DNA from 3 places in the Flavobacterium sp. ARAG 55.4 genome. Region 1 is predicted to be linked to each of the others. Evidence: riboswitches for the same ligand, from Rfam matches in the RefSeq annotation. Region 1 holds a riboswitch; each other region holds the start of a gene.
The links. Region 1 has a riboswitch for cobalamin ahead of ACSV4D_RS01850 (TonB-dependent receptor plug domain-containing protein). Riboswitches for the same ligand answer to the same signal wherever they lie in the genome.
Positions count from the first base shown of each region.

Region 2: linked by a shared signal. The riboswitch ahead of ACSV4D_RS04955 (translocation/assembly module TamB domain-containing protein) and the one ahead of ACSV4D_RS01850 (TonB-dependent receptor plug domain-containing protein) in region 1 are both predicted to bind cobalamin.
Region 3: linked by a shared signal. The riboswitch ahead of ACSV4D_RS09595 (TonB-dependent receptor plug domain-containing protein) and the one ahead of ACSV4D_RS01850 (TonB-dependent receptor plug domain-containing protein) in region 1 are both predicted to bind cobalamin.

Region 1 covers NZ_JBPYCT010000001.1:432,253-435,538, forward strand. Annotated here, with positions in the region: gene ACSV4D_RS01850 (TonB-dependent receptor plug domain-containing protein) at 1-1,429, opposite strand, end outside; cobalamin riboswitch at 1,525-1,760, opposite strand; gene ACSV4D_RS01855 (helix-turn-helix domain-containing protein) at 1,818-2,390, opposite strand; gene ACSV4D_RS01860 (GH39 family glycosyl hydrolase) at 2,621-3,286, shown strand, end outside.
Region 2 covers NZ_JBPYCT010000003.1:217,323-220,608, reverse strand. Annotated here, with positions in the region: gene ACSV4D_RS04965 (alkene reductase) at 1-11, shown strand, start outside; gene ACSV4D_RS04960 (Lrp/AsnC family transcriptional regulator) at 77-538, opposite strand; cobalamin riboswitch at 714-865, shown strand; gene ACSV4D_RS04955 (translocation/assembly module TamB domain-containing protein) at 1,347-3,286, shown strand, end outside.
Region 3 covers NZ_JBPYCT010000007.1:57,445-60,730, reverse strand. Annotated here, with positions in the region: gene ACSV4D_RS09595 (TonB-dependent receptor plug domain-containing protein) at 1-1,828, opposite strand, end outside; cobalamin riboswitch at 1,928-2,183, opposite strand; gene cobC (alpha-ribazole phosphatase) at 2,279-2,800, opposite strand; gene ACSV4D_RS09585 (adenosylcobinamide-GDP ribazoletransferase) at 2,785-3,286, opposite strand, start outside.

The sequences.
Region 1 (3,286 bases):
GTTTTAATGAGCTGTTACCAATGAATGTATAGTACAAATCATTAAAAGTAGGCAATCGAAAAGATTCTTTATAAAAAGCTCTAATTCGGAAATTTTTGTTATTTGAAGGTTGGAAAGAAGCCGATAAAACGGGACAAAAAATTCTTTGGCTGTCTCCTTGCTGAAAATATTTCACCTGTTCGTCAACATAAGTTCCCAGAAGATTGACTTGAATGTCCAGTCGATTCCAGTTCATTTCGCTGGATAATGCACCTAAATACGAATAACGGGCAGGATAGGGGAAACGGTATAAATTAGCATCCAGGGTATTTATCGAAAAATCTGCAGCCAAAGAAGTTTTCCACCAGGAATTAATGGTGTAAAGTGTGGCAACAGAAGTATAAAATTCATTCTGATAATACTTATTATCTAATGCGCCTTCCAGTGTTTTATAATCCGGATCCCTGTAGCGGCTGTAATCTTTGCTGTATTTCAGATTGACAAGCAATTCGAATTTCTTATCAAATGAACTCTGAATCGTTCCATGAACAAAAAAATTCCGGTCCCATTGTCGCTGAAAATGCTCATAATTATTGGCCACTATAGCACCGGGCAATCCACGTTCCGAATTATAAAAATAGGCTTTTAGCGAACCTTTGATGGATGGGTTCAATTGAGTATGTAATGTCAATTCACCTCTAAAAGCTTCGATATCTCCATTTTGACGAACCGCTGTGGTATCGTAGCCATTCTTTTTTTGGTAGCGGTATTTGTATTTACCATCGGCTTTTGTCCAATCAGTGCTGGCAGTTAGAGCAAATTTTTCGGATAATTTTTGTTGGTAGAGTAACGAAGGGTTAAAAAGTCCAAAAGAACCTGTCTTTAAATTAGTTCGGATTTTGATGTTTTTACCGTCACTAAATTCAGGTGTTTTAGTTCGTAAATAAAGCGTGTTGGAAGCAAAAAATCCCCGTGCCGGCTGAAAAATAGTTGACTTTTGTCCGTTGTATAATTCAATGGCTTCAATGTTGTCCAAAGAATATTTACCCAAATCAACCTGACCATTTTGTGCATTGCTGATGCTCATACCGTCATAGAAAACTGCGGTATGTGCACTTCCCAGACTTCGTACATTGATGGTTTTGAGTCCGCCAATTCCACCATAGTCTTTTAGTTGAACTCCTGAAAAATAACGAATCGCATCAGCAACCGATAAACTGTTGAGTTTTTCCAGTTGCTTGCCTGATAAAATTTGTACAGGCATTGGCGATGCTACTTTAAATTCCCGCTTGCCTGAAGGCACAATCACCTCACTCAGATGTTGTGTTTTTAAAGAGTCCTTTTCTTTTAGGACTACAGTCAGTTTAGCCTGCGCGTATAGAGAACTTGTGAATAAAATCCATACGAGCAAGACAAACCCACCATATAATCTAAGCTTACATAGAGGCATATAAATCTATTTTACTAAAAAATAGTAGTTTCGGAAAAATTGTAAATCAAATGCTACTTTGATTATTTGTGTTGAAAGCTCTGGTCCGCGAAAGCTTCAGTTGATATGCAGTGGCAGGTCTCCTGACTTGTTCCCATTTTGATCCGCCTTCCCATCTCGTTGGAACGAGACAGTGGCAAAAAGTTTGATTTTCAGAAAAATTCATTTTCGTGAAATCTGTCAAAATGTTGCATGGAACTTACAGTAACGGGCTTGTTCAGGATTTACACCTGATTCCCTCTTAGTTGACGCTGTCGAAAAACAGAGCCAAACCATTGCGGGTGCAAAAGTAGTTAAACTTTTTGGGGTTAAAGAGTTCTTTTAAAAAAAAAGCAGAAGTTTAGTTTTGTCAAACAAAAATATCAATATAACTAACCTCATCGGTTATGGGGATAATTCCGTGTTTTTGTAAGGCGTTAAAGTATAGACTGTCTCCTGTTTTCAGGATGTATTCGGTATCGCCAACCTGCATTTTCATTTCGCCTTCGACCACAAACACAAACTCTTCGCCATCGTGTGATAACTGGTGCGGAATCACTTCGCCTTTTCTTGCAACAAACAAAAACGGCTGCATCTTTTTTTGGTGGTATTCTGATGCATAGGGAAATATCATATAGCCTTTTTCGGTTTTAACCAGTTTTTCAACAGCTTCTTTACGGCTGGTAACAATGGCTTTATTCCAGCCATGCTGTTCCAGTAAGCCCGATATAGTAGTGCCTAGAACAGAAGCAATTTTTACCAGGGTCGCTACTGATGGTATGGTTTTGTTGTTTTCTATTTTAGAAATCATGCTTTTAGACAAGTCGCAGCTGTCTGCCACTTCTTGCAAAGTGCGTTTTTGATTGATACGCAACAGGCGAATTCTTTCGCCTACTTCAAGATTGTTTTCTGTTTTGCTTTTAGTTTGTGCTTTGTTTTCCAAAATGCCAGTATTCAAATAGTTTGTCTAAACTCATTTTTGTCACAAATAAAGAACAATTAAATTTTACAATTGTCCAAGCTAATTATTTTTTGTGCCAAAATAAATTCGAAAATAAAGATACTGATTATAATGCTGTTCTGATAATTTTTTATCAACTTTGTTGAATAAAAGTAAACCTATTGTAAAAAAATATAAACTTTACGGTAATTCCGTAAGCAATAAACCAACCTATGTATCAACCACTAAAACGTTGTCTGGCTGTTATTTTGACCGTATATACAGCAGCAGCACTACACGCTCAAAATCCTGAAATCAAAGTAGATCTTACTAAAGAAATTGGACCTATGAAACCCGTATGGGCATGGTTTGGCTATGATGAGCCTAATTATACTTATATGAAAGACGGAAAAAAACTCCTTACTGAAATTGCAGAACTAAGTCCTGTGCCGGTATATGTGCGAACACATAGTTTACTGGTAAGTGGTGATGGTATTGCAGCGCTGAAATGGGGTTCAACAAATGCGTATACAGAAGACGCTGATGGAAATCCGGTTTATAACTGGAGAATTGTAGACAGTATTTTTGATACTTATGTTTCACGCGGCATGAAACCGCTGGCGCAAATTGGGTTTATGCCCGAAGCACTTTCGACACATCCGGCTCCTTACCGTCATTACTGGAAACCCGGTGATCCTTATACAGATATTATTACGGGTTGGGCTTATCCACCAAAAGATTATGACAAATGGCGTAATCTGGTTTACGAATGGGTAAAACATTCTGTGGAACGTTACGGTCAGAAAGAAGTAGAAAGCTGGTATTGGGAAGTTTGGAATGAACCTAATGGACATTACTGGAAAGGAACCCGCGAAGAATTCTATAAATTATATGATTAT
Region 2 (3,286 bases), on a different contig from region 1:
GGAACGGATAAAAAAATATTTTTTGTGAATTTAGATGTTTGAAGGCTGTTGAAAAGCTTTTTTTGTCACTGGGCAATCAAATACTAATATTGTGTAGATTTTTAATTTCTGCCATTACAAAAGAACTATGAGTACTACCGATGCTTTCCACTGTGCCTAACTTGTTAAATACAAAGTTTTGGTAATGCTTCATGTCTCGGGCAAAAACTTTCAGGATAAAATCATAATCACCGGAAACATTATAACATTCAATTACTTCATCGATTTTCATAATATCATCAACAAAATTATGACCTATTGTCCGGTCATGCTGTTTGAGTTTGATATTGCAAAAAACAATGAATCCATGACTGAATTTTTCATGATCAAGTAAAGCAATATATTTTTTGATATAGCCGTTATTTTCTAACCTCTTTACCCGCTGAAGTACCGGGGTAGGTGATAAATTTACCTGTAAAGCTAATTCTTTGATTGTCTGATTGGAGTTGTTTCCCAGAATTTTTAATAATAATAAATCTATTGTATCTAATTCTTCCATCGTACTAATTGTCTTTTGTGGTGACAAAAATAAGTATTAAAAAGTTTTTGAATCTATTTTTTATGTATAATTAAGTTTAATTATCTTGTTTTTTAATTTTTGATGGTCTTTTTGAGGTTGTTTGCTAAATTTATAAAGAATATTAAACTAATTGTGTTGATTGGTTCTTTATTTGTTTTATCAAATTGAATTAGGTTTTTTTTTAATAATAAGTGAAAAGGGAATCGTGGGAAAATCACTAACTGTCGCGCTTATAAACTCCATTGCTGGCGGGAGAATATAAAAGAATGTTACAAGTCAGATACCTACCTAATTTAAACAGCTTTGTTGTGTCCTGTATTTAATAATCTATATTTTCTTTCTTTTCTCGCTTAACATCTATAAATGATAAAGAATTTTTTAGAGTGATAAACAATCATTTTAAAGAAAAGATGAGTGTTAACATTCCTAAATCTTTAATAGCCTTTGGGCAGCTGAGATTCTGGCCGAACTGATAGTATCTTTGCCTAAAAAGATTCGTATAGGATTTCATGTATGTGGAGGTAATCCCAGAAAGGTTTGGACATTGTTCGGGCCTTTTTTGTTTTTAAATTAAATTATAATTTTAAAAGAATTTTCTATAATTCTATAAATACATCCCAGCCGCTTTGCAATATCTTCACAAAAGTGTTTTTGTGTTTTGAAAAGAGCAGTCAAAGCTGTAGTTTTATAGAGAAATGCTGTTGTTTAAATTGCTTAAACCCACGGTCAGTTGAACTGTTTTACAAATAAATCAATATGATTTATTTTAATTTATATCTATCTTAAGTTGAAAAAAGTTGCTAAAATTCTATTATACATTTTATTGTTTGTTGTAACAGTTTTTTTATTGATAGTTATTGCTTTGCAGACTCCGTTTGGACAAAATTTTATAAAAGACAAAGCTGTTAGTTATCTTCATGAAAAAATTAAAACAAATATAGCAGTAGGAAGTATTGAACTGGGGTTGCCAAAGAAAATTATTCTGCATGATTTCTATTTTGAAGATCAGTCAAAAGATACTTTACTGGCGGGTAAATCTTTAAAAGTAGACATCAGCCTGTTTGAATTGCTAAATAGTAAAGTTCAAATTAACAGCATTGATTTGCAAGGTGTTACTGCGCATATTAAAGTAAATAAAGATTCTGTTTATAATTTTGATTACATCATCAAAGCCTTTGCTACTGAAGAAAAACCTAAGACTGATGAGAAAGGAATGGAAATTTCTATCAGGAAAATAAACCTTGATTCGATAAAATTTAAATATGATGATACAGTTGCAAAAAACAATATTGATGTATTTGTCAATCACTTTGATACCCAAATTAAAAATTTTGATTTAAATAATCTCTCTTTTAATATTCCAGAAATAAACCTAAACGGTTTACAATTAAATCTAACTCAGGATTTAGTCGAAGCAACTAAAAGAGTGGCTGAAAAAATCGAAGAAGAAGCTGAAACGAATGTTTTAAAATTGCAGTTAAAAGATATTCTTCTTGAAAATATTGATGTCAGATATAAAGATGCTCTTACAAATCTGGATACCAAAATCCGGTTTGAAAAATTGAAAACCAATGTGAAAACAATAGATTTGGAAAAGCAAATCATTGCACTGAAATCATTGGAATTAAACAATACAAATGCTGAACTTACCTTAACCAAATCTGTAAAAACAACAAAAGAAACGAACAAAGAGGCTGTCGAAAATTCCGGATTAGCCTGGAAAATTGATGTGAATGCAGTTTCTATCAGCAATCTTAATTTTATATTTGATAATAATAATGAAATTCAGACTAAAAAAGGAATTGATTACAATCATCTAAAATTAAATGAACTGAGTTTTGACGGAAAAGCTATTGCTATAAGAGATAATGATTACAGCGGAACGGTCAATTCTTTTACTTTCAAAGAAAAAAGCGGATTTCAGTTAGACGCGTTAAAAACAAAATTTAATTATACTTCAAAGGAAGCATCTCTTAAAAATTTATCGTTAAAAACACCACAGACTAATTTACAGGATAACATTTTGGCAACTTATCCATCTATTGAATCCATTAGTAAGAATCCTGAAAAGCTCACTTTAGATGTCCATTTAAAAAACAGTATGCTGGCATTTAAAGATATTTTATTATTAGTGCCGCAACTGGAATCGAATGCTGTTTTTAAAAATAATCCTAATACTATCGTGAATTTTAATGCGACAGTAAACGGAAAACTGGATGATTTAAAAATTACCACTTTCAAGGCTGACGGGATTGGGAATACTAAAGTGGATATGAAAGGAACCATCCGGGGATTGCCTGATTTTGAAAAATCAGTGTTTAATCTGGCTATTGCCAACTTTGAAAGTACGGCAAAAGATATTACTGCTTTTACACCAAAAAATACGATTCCGAACACGATTCAGCTGCCTCAGAAATTTAATTTAAAAGGAAACTTTAAAGGAAGTGTGGCTGCCTTTGAAACTAATCTGGATTTAAAAAGTTCTTTAGGAAATGCTATTGTGGAAGCAACTTTTGACCAAACCAGAAAAAATAATGAAAAATATATAGCTGATGCCAGCGTTACTAATTTTGATGTAGGGAAATTGATTAAAAACAAACAATTAGGAAAGATTACCGCCAATGCTACTGTCAATGGAAGAAGTCTTGATCCTGCAACGGCAACGGCAAAACTGACTTCTAAAATCGTATCAGCACAATTTAATGATTACAATTACCAGAATATAAA
Region 3 (3,286 bases), on a different contig from region 1:
GGTTTAGTCTGTTTTTAATAACGGTATAACGGATATTTGCATTTACTAATTGATAATCTTTCAGTATTTCTGAGTTAACAATAGTTTCAAAATCCGGCGCTGGTCCATAAGTACTATACTCTGTATATCTGTCAGATACAAATTGATAAGTAGCACTAAAAGCTAAGCGGTCAGTTGCCTGAAAATCAATTGCCGAATTTACCTTATGCTTCGGGTTTAAAACTCTTGACTGCTTCTGCATTTCTGTAAAAGTGTAATTAGCACTCCATTTTAATTTGTTTGTCAATTGATACGAAAACATAGTTTCAAATCCTCTGGCTTTATTAATTCCTGAAATATTATAATATTCATAAGTACTCAAATCAAAACCAATAGCATCAGTTTCATCTCTCAAAAAAGCTATAGATGTGAAAGTCAGTTTTTTATTTAATAATTCTAATTCCACTCCTGCTTCCAGTGTTTTATCTTTTTCAGCAACCAAATTCTCATCACCATAAGAAGAATATAACTGATACAAACTAGGTGCTATAAAAGCGGAACTGTAAGAAGCCAATAATTTTATTGGTGTATTTGGTATAGAATACGAAGGATTTAAGTTAAAAACCCAATTATTTCCAAACATACTATGAATGGTATAACGTGCTCCGGCATTAAAATTGAATCCAAAATCAGAGTTATAAACTGCAGTTACATAAGGATCAATCATATTAAAATTAGCTAATTCAGTACGAATATCTACATAATCACTTTTATTAGACATTTCATGAAATTGAAACTGAGCTCCGGTTACCAGAAATAATTCCGGTAAAATGCTGTATTTATTAAATAAATCGGCATTCACGCTTCTTGATTTATAATACGAAAAACTACCATAATTAAAAAGAGCCCTGTCCATTACATTTGCACTCGAGTTAAGGACAATTTCACCATTGGTGTACTTGTATTTTGGAGAAAAACCAATTCTGTATTGTTCTGAAGTGGCAAAATTCTCGATATTATCAGCAAAAGAACCAGCATCAAAATCATTTTTAATTTTATCATAACTGGCAAAGAAATCCAATGCTAATTTGTTATTTGGTGTAAAACCAAACTTTACAATAGAATTTACTCTGGAAAAATGATCAGCTTCAAAGTTTTCAGTATCCAAGGCCGGTTTAGCTTCAGAAATTCCGGTAGTTTCAGTACTGTTTAAAGAGGCAAAATAATTGAACTTCTCCGATTTTCCGTTAAATGAAAATCCCTGATTGTAATCCTGAGCTGAATAATCCTTATCCTTAGCTGTAGTCTGAGTTCCTACATTCATATACACATTTCCTGCAATGGATTTTTTAGCTGCCTTTTTCAAAGTAATATTAATTACTCCGGTAGCTGCTCCAGAACCATAAAGTGTACTGGCCGCCCCTTTCATTACCTCAATACTTTCTACCTGATCGGCTGAAAGTAAACGTAAATCATAGGACAAACTGATTCCGGAAGCATCGGTAACAGGAACACCATCAATTAAAATTAAAGCCTGATGTCCTCTTCCTCCTCTGATATAAAGACCTAAATCTTTCCCATTTCGGCTCTGATTCCCATTTACTTCTACTCCCGCAACTGTACTCAAAACTGAAGCTACTGATTGTCCGGGTCTCTTTTTTAAGTCATCAGCAGTAATCTTTACAATTACTTTTCCGGATTTTTCTTTTGGTAAAGCAAATTTAGAATCAGAAATAACCACTTCTTCTAATTCATTCGTTCCGGAAAGAACAATTCCTTTTTTTTGCGCCACTGCACAGGTACTTATTAATACGAATAACGCACTAATACGAACGATTTTTTGGTTCATTTTAATAAACATTTAATAACAGCTATTTGCTGTTACATGACTAAAAATGGGAGAAAAGCATAGAATGACCCCATACCCAAACCTTTTTTCCCGAAAGTTTGATACTCGATGTATTAGGCAGGTCTCCTGGCTTGCGTCTTGTTGTTTACCTTCCCATTCCATTTTAGATTTAGGATTTTTGATTTTAGATATAACTAAAATCTGAATTCTAAAATCTATAATTAAAACAGTGGTTTTGCAGATAACAACAAGCTTGATAGCTTACAGTTGCGGGTACAGCTTAGGATTTAAACCTAATTCCCTTTTAATGCCATTTTCAAATAGAAAACAGCAACCTCAATACGGCGGCAAAGATAAAACTTAATTCAGCTAAAAATCAAATTTAAAGTACTATTTGGCTTTACTAGCATAAAGCACTAAAAATCAATTAGTTTAAAACACAAAACAAAATCACAATGTTATTTTTATCACTGCTCCAAAATCTACTTTATTAGAAAAAGCATCTTTTAAAGGTAAATTTGAAACCGTACACAAAATACTTCTGATTACTCCGGCATGAGTTACCAATACTATTTTATTGGTATTATTTTCTGAAACAACTGTCTCAAAAAAATCAGTCACTCGTTCGTGTAAAGCAACAAAAGATTCGCCGTTAGGAACAGCGACATTTACAAAATCGTTCATCCAAGGGCTATAATCGGCTTCGGGAATGGCATTCCAGTTTTTTAATTCCCAATCGCCAAAATGCATTTCCATTAGTCGGGAATCGGTAATAACTGTATCTGATAAATACTTTGCTAATTGGGTACAACGCAACAACGGACTGGAATAAACAATAACATCAGCTGGAATTTGGCTTTTTATACTTTCAAATTGATCCAAATAAGGTTCTTTCAAATCCACATCACTTTGTCCGTAGCAAATGCCTTTTTCACAAACTGTCTCCGTGTGTCGGACTAAATAAATTTCCATAATGCAATTGCTGATAAATAAAAAACTACTTCACAAACCTGCTGTGTTGCTCCCAGACAATCTCCAGTGTAACCATCAATCCATTTTTGGAAATAGCGAGCCAGAAAATATCGGAATATGAAAACAGGAATAACAACTAGCAACATTTGTGCGTAAATGAATGAAAGAGCAAAAAGTGGTAACAATCCAAAAAAGAAAGCCCCAATAACTTCTCTCCATGTAAAATTCTGAGCAATGGGTTTGCTTTTACTCGTGGCATCTTCTCTGGAATATTCATGAGTAAAAACAATGGAAATTGCCGCTAATCGGCTCAAACTATGAGCAGTGATCAAAAGAAGTAAAACTCCCAAACCCGAATCCGATATTTGAACTTTATTTGTTAACTGAACTAAACTCTGAAACTTTAATAAAAAAAGTAAAACTATACCAATAGCTCCATAAGCTCCTATGGCACTGTCTTTCATAATTAGAAGAATCTTTTCCTTA